3 regions of the Pseudoalteromonas sp. JC28 genome follow, and region 3 is predicted to be linked to each of the others. Evidence: predicted binding sites of a transcription regulator. Region 3 holds the regulator's gene; each other region holds the start of a gene.
What was found. Region 3 encodes sigma-54, which starts transcription at its own class of promoters, with help from an activator protein. Its sites were predicted from a motif close to GTTGGCACGNNNNTNGNNT; they were not measured.
Positions count from the first base shown of each region.

Region 1: the regulator sigma-54 is predicted to act here: its motif matches at 2,290-2,308, upstream of fliE (flagellar hook-basal body complex protein FliE).
Region 2: the regulator sigma-54 is predicted to act here: its motif matches at 2,624-2,642, upstream of flgJ (flagellar assembly peptidoglycan hydrolase FlgJ).

Region 1 is NZ_QOKX01000001.1:212,286-216,535, forward strand. Features, by position in the region: gene DS891_RS00820 (PAS domain-containing sensor histidine kinase) at 1-713, shown strand, start outside; gene DS891_RS00825 (sigma-54 dependent transcriptional regulator) at 710-2,089, shown strand; gene fliE (flagellar hook-basal body complex protein FliE) at 2,347-2,679, shown strand; gene fliF (flagellar basal-body MS-ring/collar protein FliF) at 2,700-4,250, shown strand, end outside.
Region 2 is NZ_QOKX01000001.1:182,025-186,274, forward strand. Features, by position in the region: gene flgG (flagellar basal-body rod protein FlgG) at 1-755, shown strand, start outside; gene flgH (flagellar basal body L-ring protein FlgH) at 772-1,455, shown strand; gene DS891_RS00690 (flagellar basal body P-ring protein FlgI) at 1,475-2,575, shown strand; gene flgJ (flagellar assembly peptidoglycan hydrolase FlgJ) at 2,684-3,658, shown strand; gene flgK (flagellar hook-associated protein FlgK) at 3,660-4,250, shown strand, end outside.
Region 3 is NZ_QOKX01000007.1:480,478-484,727, forward strand. Features, by position in the region: gene lptB (LPS export ABC transporter ATP-binding protein) at 1-226, shown strand, start outside; gene DS891_RS17605 (RNA polymerase factor sigma-54) at 273-1,772, shown strand; gene hpf (ribosome hibernation promoting factor) at 1,802-2,089, shown strand; gene ptsN (PTS IIA-like nitrogen regulatory protein PtsN) at 2,091-2,549, shown strand; gene rapZ (RNase adapter RapZ) at 2,542-3,408, shown strand; gene DS891_RS17625 (HPr family phosphocarrier protein) at 3,409-3,678, shown strand; gene mgtE (magnesium transporter) at 4,028-4,250, shown strand, end outside.

The DNA.
Region 1 (4,250 bases), on a different contig from region 3:
CGCGCCGGCTCCAAAGTCGTGTTGCGCATATGCAAAGATTAAGTGCGTTAGGAAAAATGGTTGCCTCATTGGCGCATCAAGTGCGTACGCCGTTATCGGCTGCGATGTTATATGGTGCAAATCTTGGTGCAGCTAATCTTCCTTCGGCTTCTCGAGAAAAGTTTCACGATAAGTTGATGTCTCGGTTAAAAGACTTAGAAAGCCAAGTTAATGACATGCTGTTGTTCGCTAAAAGCGGTGAACAACAAGTGGTTGAGCGAGTGTCAATGCAACAGTTATTGAGTGAAGTCAAAGCGGGTGCTGACGCTATGGTTGAGCTTAACCAAGCAAAGTTGGAAGCATTTTTACCCGAGCCAGATATCGAAATATTAGGTAATCGTACGGCGCTTGCAAGTGCGATCCAAAACCTGATCCACAACAGTATTCAAATAATTGGCAGTGCGGCACACATTGAACTTAATGCAGAGCGCGAGCCGTGTGGCGAGTATGTACGTATCTCAGTTGTTGATAATGGTCCTGGTATTGATGAAACCTTAGTCGACAAGTTGTTTGAACCATTTTTTACAACTAAGTCGCAGGGGACTGGGTTAGGACTTGCGGTGGTTAATTCGGTCGCTAACGCACACAAAGGGTTTGCACAGGCAGACAATATTGAAGGCAAGGGTGCGCGTTTTAGCTTGGTACTACCACTAATTGAGGCGGAGGAACTATGAGTAACAGAGTTTTAGTTGTTGAAGATGATGCTGGTTTAAGAGAAGCACTCATTGATACATTGCAGCTTTCAAATATCGAGTGCGTAGAAGCAAGTTGTGCGGAACAAGCCGTTTTATTGCTCAAGCAAGAAACCTTTTCTTTGGTGGTGAGTGACGTGCAAATGGGTGCCATGAGTGGGCTTGACTTGTTAAAGACCATTAAACTCAACTATCCCGAATTACCGGTATTGATGATGACAGCATACGCGACCATTGATGATGCGGTTGAAGCGATGAGATTGGGTGCCATCGACTATATGGCTAAGCCATTTGCGCCTGAAGTATTGCTCAATATGGTTGGACGTTATCTACCTGAGAAGGAAAAAGAGACAGATGGCCCCATTGTTGCCGATCCAAAGAGTATTAAACTACTTGAACTGGCTGCAAAAGTAGCTAAGTCGGATGCCAGCGTTATGGTACTTGGACCGAGCGGTTCAGGTAAAGAAGTGTTAGCTCGCTATATTCACGATAAATCCGACAGAGCAGATGATCCCTTTATCGCAATTAACTGCGCTGCAATCCCAGAAAATATGCTCGAAGCGACCCTGTTTGGTTACGAGAAGGGGGCATTTACAGGTGCCATTCAGGCGTGTCCTGGAAAATTTGAGCAAGCACAAAAGGGAACGATTTTGCTTGATGAGATCACAGAGATGGATTTGGGATTACAAGCAAAATTACTTCGCGTGTTACAAGAGCGGGAAGTAGAGCGTTTAGGCAGTAGAAAAACCATTTCACTGGACGTCAGAGTGTTGGCAACCAGTAACCGCGATTTAAAAGAAGCGGTGGATGATGGGGTATTTAGAGAAGATTTATATTATCGCCTCAATGTTTTCCCACTAGAGTGGTTGCCACTGAAGGACAGAGCGGGTGATATCGCTGTGTTAGCTGAGCATTTGTTGGTAAGACATACGCAAAAAGCAGGCAAGCCAACACCTATATTAAGCAGCGGTGCAAAGCGCAAGCTCAGTTCACACAGTTGGCCTGGAAACGTAAGAGAGCTAGACAACGTTATTCAACGTGCCCTGATTTTGTTCCAAGGTAATGAAATTCAAGAAGATGATATTTTTATCGAAAATTTCTCACCGATGGCTTTGATTGAGTCTGCACCACTTGTAAATCATGAAGCATCAGCTCTAATGGAGCGCTCTCAAGGTGAGGATGAGATCATTAGCTATAAGGATGAGTTACAGGATAAAGAACACCAAATTATTTTAGATACACTGGCAAAGTTTAATGGCAAACGTAAAGAGGTGGCGGAGGTATTGGGTATGAGTCCTCGCACACTTCGCTACAAGCTGGCAAAAATGCGAGATTTAGGGATTGCGCTACCCGCTTAACCTAAGTTAGCTGAGCTTAAAAACAATGAGTTAGCTCATTGCTTATCCAAACCTCAGGCTAAGCTTTATCTGTTAATTCAAATTTAATTAGGTGCCTATAAAGATCAGCAGATCTTAGGCGCCTAGTTTTCACTTCTATGCACTGCCAATTTTTCGACATGCTAAAAATGTTTCAACATACTGAAAATTAACGATTTTAAGTTGGCACGTTTTCTGCTTTATTACAGGTAACTAAGAGTTATTTTGAGTAAAGCATCATGAAAGTACAATCATCAGCGCTATTTCAAGAAATGCAGGCAATGGCTGCAGAAGCGACGAGAAACACACAGCCATCAGTGCAGCCGGTTAAGACGGCGGCATCTTCGTCGGCTCAGTTTGGCGATTTACTCTCAGACGCACTTAATACGGTTCATGGCTTACAACAAGAAGCGAAACAAAAAGTCACCGCTGTTGAAATGGGTGACAGAAGCGTTTCTCTTGCAGAAGCCATGATAGCGAAACAAAAATCGTCGGTCGCTTTTGAGGCAACAGTGCAAGTTCGTAATAAACTTGTAGAGGCCTATAAAGAAATCATGAGCATGCCAGTTTAATTGAGTGACTGTGGAGAGTAATCGTGGCTACTAATCAATCAACAGATCTTACGCTTTCCGATGCAGCGCTGAATAATGACAGCGGATCGGATGAGCAACAAGAGCAAAAATCAGGCTACTTCAGTGCGCTAAGCGGTGTTGATATGTTGCGCCAGGTTACTCTGGTTATTGCCCTTGCTATTTGTTTAGCAATCGCAATCTTTATTATCATTTGGGCGCGCCAACCAGATATGCGCCCACTTGGTAAATACCCAACAGAAGAACTCGTCGAAACGTTAGACTTTTTAGACCAACAGAAAATTGAATACCAATTAGATGGTAATACCATTTTAGTCGCTGAGTCGGACTATCAAGACATAAAACTACGCATGGCGCGTGACGGTTTTACCCAGTCTCCGAGTTCTGGCACTGATATTCTGATGCAAGATATGGGTTTTGGTGTTAGCCAACGTCTTGAAAGAGAGCGCTTAAAACATAGCCGTGAGCAACAACTTGCGAGAACAATTGAAGAGTTACAAGACGTAAATCGTGCAAAAGTGTTACTTGCAATTCCAAAAGAAAACGTCTTTGCACGTCGCGAGAAAAAACCCTCTGCAACCGTAGTTATTACCCTTAAACGTGGCAAAACGCTTGGCGGCGAAGAAGTTGATTCAATCGTAGACATTGTGGCATCAGCGGTACAAGGCCTAGAGCCTTCACGCGTGACTGTCACCGATCAAAACGGTCGTCTACTCAACTCTGGTTCTCAAGACTCTTTAGCTGCGCGCTCGAGAAAAGAGTATGAAATCGAACGTAAGCGTGAACAAGAATATCTAGAAAAAATTGATAGCATCCTGATCCCAACTGTAGGTCTTGGTAACTTTACCGCGCAGGTTGACTTAACGATGGACTTCAGCGCAGTTGAAGAAACGCAAAAACGTTATAACCCAGATTTACCTGCGGTTCGTAGCGAAACGACGTATGAAGAAAATAATATTGGTGGTTTAGCTGTGGGTATTCCGGGGGCGCTGACTAATCAACCTCCTATAAACTCAAATATCCCAGAGATTGCGGGTCAAGGCGGCAATGGTCAAAGTGCAACACCAAGCAGTAATCAAAAAGAAGCAACCCGTAACTATGAGTTAGATACCACTATTAGCCATAAACGTCAGCAAACTGGGGTTATTCGCCGGATCAGTGTGAGTGTGGCCGTTGACTACCTCGCAAAACCTGATGCTGAAGGTAACATGGCAATGGCGCCGCGTACGCAAGAAGAGTTAAATAACATCCGTCGTTTGCTACAAGGTGGTGTGGGCTTTGATATGCAGCGAGGTGATGCACTAGAGGTAGTGACTGTGCCATTCGTGCGTGAAGACCTCACTGAAATGCAAGAGATACCACTTTGGGAGCAAGATTGGTTCCAAAAGACAATCCGTCTTGCAGCAGGTACCTTAGTGATCATTGTGCTAATCTTAGCGGTAGTAAGACCTATGCTTAAGCGTCTAATTTACCCAGATGATACGCTTGAAGATTTTGATGAAGATGCGTTGACCAGTGGTGTAGATTTAGGTGACAGTACACTCGATATGCTA
Region 2 (4,250 bases), on a different contig from region 3:
TAGATGCTCAGCAAACTGATATTTCAGTTATTTCGAACAACTTGGCGAACGCCAGTACCGTCGGCTACAAAAAGAGTCGGGCGATATTCGAAGACTTATTATATCAAAACATCAATCAGCCAGGTGGCCGCAGTTCTCAAGATACAGAATTACCGTCTGGTTTGATGCTTGGTGCAGGTGCCAAAGTAGTCGCCAACCAAAAGAACTTTTCTCAAGGTAATATGTTAAGTACCGAAAACTCTTTGGATTGGATGATCCAAGGCCCGGGCTTTTTTGAGATTCAGATGCCAGATGGCACAACTGCGTATTCAAGAAACGGTCAGTTCACGACGGATGAAGAAGGTCGAATTGTTACCTCAGGTGCGGGTTTTCCTGTGTTACCTGAGATGAACGTACCCGACGATGCACAGTCAATTACTATTTCTCAAGATGGTGAAGTATCGGTGCGCGTTGCAGGACAAGCTGAAAACGTTGTTATCGGACAGTTGACGATCAGTGACTTTATTAATCCATCAGGTCTTGAACCGATTGGACAAAACTTGTACACAGAAACTGCGGTAAGTGGTGCACCAGTACAAGGTAATCCAAGCGTTGAAGGGCTAGGTAAGATTGTGCAAGGCGCACTTGAAACGTCAAACGTTAATGTGACCGAAGAGCTTGTAAATCTAATTGAGACACAACGCGTGTATGAGATGAACTCAAAAGTGATTTCAACGGTAGATCAGATGCTGAGCTACATTAATCAACAGCTGTAATTGGGTAGGGGGTATTATGCGTGCATTATATTTAGCCATCGTAACGGTCGCTGCATTATCTGGATGTAGTACAACACAAAATAAAAATGTGGTGCGTGACGATCCGTATTATGCGCCTATCTATCCCGAGGATAATCAAGCCCAAATGGTGGCAACAGGGTCATTATTTAATACGCAGTTTTCCAATGATCTTTATGCTGACAAAAAAGCGTTAAGAGTCGGCGATATTATTACCATCGTACTCAGAGAAACGACTCAGGCGACCAAAGCTGCAAATTCTGAGCTGGATAAATCCAGTGATTCGAGCTTAGACCCTGTGATTGGTCTTGGTGGCAATGCCATTAATATCGGAAAAGAAGCAATACAGTTTGGTGCTAAATCCAGTTCTTCTTTCTCTGGTGATTCGAAGTCTAATCAGTCAAATAGCTTATTCGGGAATATATCGGTCAATGTAACCCGAGTATTGCCTAACGGTAATTTAGTGATCCGCGGTGAAAAGTGGTTAACCCTCAATACTGGCGAGGAATTTATTCGCTTAGAAGGGTTGGTAAGACCTCAGGATGTGACCGCAGATAACACTGTTGAGTCTAATCGAGTGGCAAATGCCAGAATTCAATATTCAGGTAAGGGTGACCAACAAGAAGTGCAAAGTGCAGGTTGGTTAACGAGTTTCTTTATGAGCGCGCTGATGCCGTTTTAAGGTGCTGAAAATGAACAATATGCTTAAGAATATTTTGCTTATCGGTGCGGCCATTACATTGGTTGGTTTTTCTTCTTTGGCTTCTGCTGAGCGAGTTAAAGACGTCAGTATGGTTGAAGGTGTTCGTTCAAACCAACTGGTTGGCTACGGCCTAGTTGTGGGCTTGCCTGGTACCGGTGAGCAAACCAGATTTACCGAGCAAAGCTTTAAAGCGATGTTGAATAGCTTTGGGATCACGATGCCCGCAAGCTTAAAGCCAAAAATTAAAAATGTTGCGGCTGTTGCGGTTCACGCAGATCTGCCACCTTTTGTTAAGCCCGGCCAAACCATTGACGTTACCGTTTCATCTATTGGTAGTGCTGGTAGTTTACGAGGCGGTACTTTACTTCAGACCTTTCTAAAAGGGGTTGATGGTAACGTATATGCAATTGCGCAAGGTAGCTTGATTGTCGGTGGTTTGGGCGCTGATGGTGCCGACGGGAGTCGAGTTGTGATCAACACCCCGACAGTAGGGCGTGTGGCAAATGGCGCGACAGTGGAGCGAGCAGTACCAAGTCCGTTTACTCAGGGTGATTACATTACCTTTAACTTGAATAGACCGGATTTTACTACCGCAAAGCGCTTGGCCGACACTATCAATGGTCTTGTTGGACCAAACAGTGCTAAACCTATGGATGCAGCTTCAGTTCGAGTAATTGCACCAAGAGATCCGTCTCAGCGCGTTGCGTATTTATCTACGCTAGAGAATCTTGAATTCAAACCAGCGGATACCGCTGCGAAGATCATCGTTAACTCGCGCACTGGCACTATCGTTATCGGCAAAAATGTCAAGTTGCAGCCTGCGGCAATTACTCATGGCGGCCTTACCGTAACAATTGCTGAGCAGCAAAATGTGTCACAACCTAATGCGCTGGCGAATGGCGAAACAACAGTGACGCAGCAAAGCATTATCGACGTAAATCAGGATGACTCTCGAGCGTTTGTGTTTGACCCAGGCGTGAGTCTTGATGACTTGGTTAGGGCAATTAACCAGGTTGGCGCAGCACCTGGCGATTTAATGGCGATCCTTGAAGCGCTAAAAGAAGCAGGCGCGATAAATGGTCAATTAGTCGTCATTTGATGTTCCATTATTAATCAACTAGTTAGCCCCGCAATTGTGGGGCTTTTTTTTGGCTCGGATTTTGCATTTCTATTTGTATAGTTATTAACGTCAAACAGTGCTGAGTGTATGAACACCGACCAATTGAAAAATCAAAGCTTTTTTGACCTAGGAAACCTTGATTCGATCCGTAAAGAGGCGCTGAAAGGTGCTGGCGATCAAGGTGCCTCAGATCAGGCATTGAAGAAGGCGGCACAACAGTTTGAGTCTATCTTTACGCAAATGTTGTTACAAAGCATGCGTAAAGCGAATGAGGCGCTAGAGGATAAAGACAGTCCATTTAACTCTAGTGGTGTCAAATTTTTTGAAGAAATGCATGATCAGCAACTTTCGATGCACTTATCTGAGCAGGGCAGCTTAGGACTGGCAGATCTGATTGTGCAGCAGTTGTCTCCTAACTCTGAAAAGTATAAGCCTGCATCAGTAATGAGAGCTGACGGCGATATTTCCTTTAAAAAGCAGGCGACAGCGAGTGAGAGTGTGAATAAACCCGAACCGCAGGTTGTCAATGTAAAGGCAGATGCCTCAAGCGATGAACAAACAGGCTTTGGTTCTCCTGAGGAATTCGTCGATAGAATTTGGGAATACGCTCAAACAGCGGCGAAAAAGTTGGGCTTGAACCCTGCGGTAATGGTTGCACAAGCTGCACTGGAAACCGGTTGGGGTAAACACATCATCAGCAAAAAGGATGGTAGTAGCAGTTTTAATCTATTCAATATTAAAGCGGATAGCCGCTGGAGTGGTGAAAGCGCCAGAAAATCGACACTTGAATTTGAGCAAGGGTTACCGGTGCAAAAGCAAGCCGATTTCCGTGCTTATAAGTCGCTTGAACAAAGCTTTGACGATTATGTCAGTTTCCTAAAAGGTAATCCGAGATACGAGCAAGCCTTAAATAAGGCTGGTGATAGTCACGCCTATTTAAGTGAACTTCAAAATGCAGGCTATGCGACCGATCCGAATTATGCCAACAAAATTAAGTCAGTTTTAAAGCGTATTGATGTATCCGATTTCTTATCCGGTGCGCTAACAAAGGGAGTCAGATGAGATGTCATTTGATCTATTAAATATTGGTGCAGCAGGGGTTAGGGCTAACTCCGAGTTACTACAAACCACCAGTAAAAACATTGCTAACCTAAATACCAAAGGGTATATCCGTGAACGGACTGAGCACGGAACGATGATAGGTGGCATGGTTGGTCGTGGTGAAACCGTGCGTTTGCTCAACCAATTTGCGCAGCAGCAATTAAATCGTGATATTTCTAATCAGTCTTACTACGAGCAGTTTGTCACTGAGGCAAGCCGTGTTGATACGTTGTTTGCACAAGACTCAAACAGTCTGAGCAAAAGCATCAACTCGATGTTTAACAATTTACAAAGCGCGATTAACTTACCTTCATCGACAACTAACCGCTCTTTATTTATGACGGGCGCTCAAGGCCTTGTTGATCAAATGGATAGACTGTCAGGTATTGTTGTTGATCAAAACAGTATTGTGAACGAGCAATTGGATATTTTCTCAGAAGAAGCCAATAACCTTGTGCAAAAAATCAGCGAATTAAATAAACAAGTAGCGAGTAAATCAGCACTCAATCTGAACAATGTCGATCACAGTGTACTTAACGAGCGAGATCAAGCT
Region 3 (4,250 bases):
TGTTGATCCTATTTCGGTGTTAGATATAAAGACAATCATAGAGCACCTAAAAAACCGTGGTATCGGTGTGCTTATCACCGATCATAACGTTAGAGAAACACTGGACGTATGTGAAAAAGCCTACATCGTTTCACATGGTGAGTTAATCGCTGCAGGCACGCCAGAACATGTTTTGGCAGATCAAACCGTAAGAGATGTCTACCTAGGCGAACAATTCAAGCTATAGTTAAGACGTAGTATTAATAACTGTTAAAAAGGATTGTTAGAGATACATGAGGCAATCATTACAGCTGCGCATGGGGCAGCAACTTACAATGACTCCGCAACTGCAACAAGCCATTCGCTTGCTGCAGCTTAGTACATTGGATCTGCAACAAGAAATACAAGAAGCATTAGACAGCAATCCATTGTTGGAAGTGGAAGAAGGTGATAATACTGACGGCGAAAACGCTGACCAACACAGCCAAGAAAAGAGCCGTGCTGACGACAATCAAGATTCAGCCGATGAAACGCAGGTTAGTGACTATGAGATAGACTCAGATACCGCCATGAGCAAAGACACTGTGAGCGATGACCTTGCCATGGATGTCACTTGGGACGAGTATATGAGTGCAGCGCCTGCTGCAAGCTCAGGTCCACTTCCCGATGACGATAATGTTTATCAAGGGGAAACCTCTGAATCTCTCCACGATTATCTCATGTGGCAACTCGAACTGACACCATTTAGTCCAACAGATAGAGCTATTGCGATTGCGATTATTGAAGCGGTCGACCTGTCAGGCATTCTAACACTGTCTTGCGAAGACATTTTAGAAAGCATTAATGACGAGAATAGCGAAGAGCCTATTGAGCTAGATGAAGTCGAAGCCGTACTCAAACGCATTCAGCTTTTTGACCCTGTCGGTATCGCAGCGCGTAGTTTACAAGAATGCTTATGCATTCAGCTAAACCAATTCGCCCCAGATACCCCATGGATTGCCGAAACAAAAATGATCCTGACAGAGCATATCGACTTGCTTGCCAGCCGTGACTATCGAACTTTGGCTAAGAAAACGCGCCTTAAAGAAGCCGATCTCAAAGAGGTCATGACGTTAATACATAGCCTTAACCCAAAGCCTGCGGCAAGCATTATTCATGAAGAGCCTGAATATGTGATCCCTGACGTATCGGTGAAAAAAGTAAAAGGTCGTTGGGTCGTAGAGCTAAATCCTGATGCTATGCCTAAAATAAGAGTAAATGACCATTACGCTGCGATGTCTAGAACGGCGAAATCCAGTACGGATAGTCAGTTTATTCGCTCACATTTACAAGAAGCAAAGTGGTTTATTAAAAGCTTAGAAAGCCGAAATGATACTTTATTAAAAGTTACCAATTGCATTGTGCAACAACAACAGGCATTCTTTGAACATGGCCCCGAAGCAATGCGCCCTATGGTGCTAAATGATGTTGCTGAAATGGTTGAGATGCATGAGTCCACAATTTCCCGTGTGACAACACAAAAATACATGCATACACCTCGGGGAATATTTGAGCTGAAGTATTTCTTCTCTAGCCATGTAAGTACGGAAAATGGAGGTGAGTGCTCTTCTACAGCAATTAGAGCACTTATCAAAAAGCTGATAGCTGCAGAGAATACCGCGAAGCCATTGAGTGACAGCAAAATTGCAGATATCTTAGCTGAGCAAGGAATTAAGGTAGCGAGACGTACGATTGCAAAATATCGTGAATCCCTAGCCATTCCACCGTCAAATCAGCGTAAAAGCTTGATATAAGACGTAAAACCCAAGAAGGAAAAATGCTTATGCAACTAAATCTAACTGGTCGCCATGTAGAAATTACTGACTCATTAAGAGACTATGTCACCAACAAGTTTGCGAAGCTAGAAAGGCACTTTGATCATATCAATAATGTGCATGTGATCCTTGATGTCGAGAAACTAGTACAAAAAGCAGAAGCAACATTACACGTAAACGGCGGCGAGCTATTTGCATCAACAGAGCATCAAGATATGTATGCCGCAATTGATGGCCTTATCGACAAGCTAGATCGTCAAGTTATTAAACACAAAGAGAAGCTCACTCGACACTAAGATGAAATTAAGTGAATTAGTGAACAAGGACTGCAGTAAAGCTGCGGTCCTTTTTAATAGCAAAAAACGTATTTTAGAATACATCAGCGAACTGGCTCATAGCCAAATTCCAAATACCAGTCAGCATGCTATCTTGGACGCCTTAATGGCGCGAGAGAAATTAGGCAGCACAGGGATCGGTAAAGGCATTGCCATTCCCCATGGTCGACTTGAAGGTTTGGATAAAATCCTTGCAATGGTGCTTGTCAGCGAGCAAGGGATCCAGTTTGAAGCCATAGATAAGCAGCCTGTCGATATTTTTGTCGCGTTCATCGTACCTGAAGGTGATAATCAACAACACCTGAAGACCTTAGCGGCGATTGCTGATACACTCAAAGACAAGTCTTTTTGCAAAATGCTTAGGCAAGCAAAAAGTGATGATGAGTTATATGCAGTGATCCAAGGTGAACTTGATGAGTGATGAAGAAAAAGGACTCGAGCTTATCATTATCAGTGGCCGCTCAGGCTCTGGTAAATCTGTAGCGCTTCGAGTATTGGAAGACTTAGGCTACTATTGTGTGGATAACATTCCAGTCAATTTGCTGCCGTCTTTAGTCCGCAGTGTTTCGGACAATTATAATAAAATTGCAGTCAGTATTGATGTTAGAAACTTACCTAAAGAACAGGACGAGTTTAATGACATTCTTGAATACTTACCAGGCTTTGCCAAACCTACCCTGTTTTATTTAGACAGTGACGATCAAACCCTGATAAAGCGCTTCTCAGAAACACGACGTTTGCACCCTCTTTCACTGCATAATCTTCCATTAGATGTTGCGATAAAGAAAGAACGGGAATTGTTAGACGTGCTGATCACTCGCGCCGATTTTCTCATTGATACTACAGGCCTGAGCGTTCATCAACTTGCAGAAGATATCCGCGAAAAAATCTTAGGTAAAAAAGACAAACAACTCATTATTACCTTTGAATCTTTCGGCTTTAAACACGGCATCCCAAAACAAGCGGATTACGTTTTTGATGCGCGCTTTTTACCCAACCCACATTGGGAGCCTGAGCTTAAGCCGCTAACTGGCTTAGATCAGCCAGTCAAAGACTATTTGTCGAGTCACAGCATCGTGCAAAAGTTTACTTGGCAGATCCAAACCTTCGTACAAACTTGGTTACCACACTTAGAGCGTAACAATCGCAGTTATCTAACGATCGCAATAGGATGTACAGGTGGGCAACATCGCTCGGTATACTTAGCGCAAACCATTGGTGAACGTTTTGCTAAAACCCATCCCAACGTCAAAATTCGTCACCGAGAGCAAGAGGGTTAAATGTTAGAAGATACGTTTTTAATCCAAAACAAACTCGGCCTGCACGCTCGAGCAGCGACGGTTCTTGCGCAATTAGCAACCCAATTTGATGCCGAAGTGACCTTATATCAAGGAGACAAAAGTGCTGCTGCTGACAGCGTACTAGCGCTGTTGTTACTTGAAAGCAGCCAAGGGAAAGAAGTCCGAGTGGTTTGTGAAGGTCCTGATGCTCAGTATGCACTAGACGCCATTGGCGGACTGATAGAAAATAAGTTTAATGAATCCGAGTAATCGTCAGTAAAACAATAAGGCCTGATTCATTTACTCCCTGCTAATCTCCCCCTCCTCCGTAACCAAAGTGGTCTAATAAGTCTCTCATAATTAAGCGTAAACCTTGGTAGTTCCTAATAAACTGAGTTACACTGTAATACCAATTTAGGTTTCTTTCGTGCAGTAAAGCTAGTTGCCGGAAAATCCTACTTTATCGTTGCGTACACCTTTAACGTGTATTAACGATAGCAACCCACCAGCAGAAACAACACGAATAAAATTCAAATTAAGAAATTGATTTCTGCGATAAAATAAATGAATAGGGTTAACTTAGTCACGTTAGCCACCATTAATATCAAAAAGGATGCCTATGCCTGAAGTATTTGAACAAGACTACACACTGGAACAACTCCAAAAGGTAACTAACGCCTTAAACAGTGGTCAGTTTGTTCAAGTTAGGCGTATGCTCGCAGAAACAGCACCTTGTGACACTGCACTGCTTTTAGAATCATCCCCTCATAAAGTTCGCTCTATGCTGTGGCAGCTTGTTGACCCAGATATCCAAGGGGATGTCTTAGAGGAACTGTCAGAGG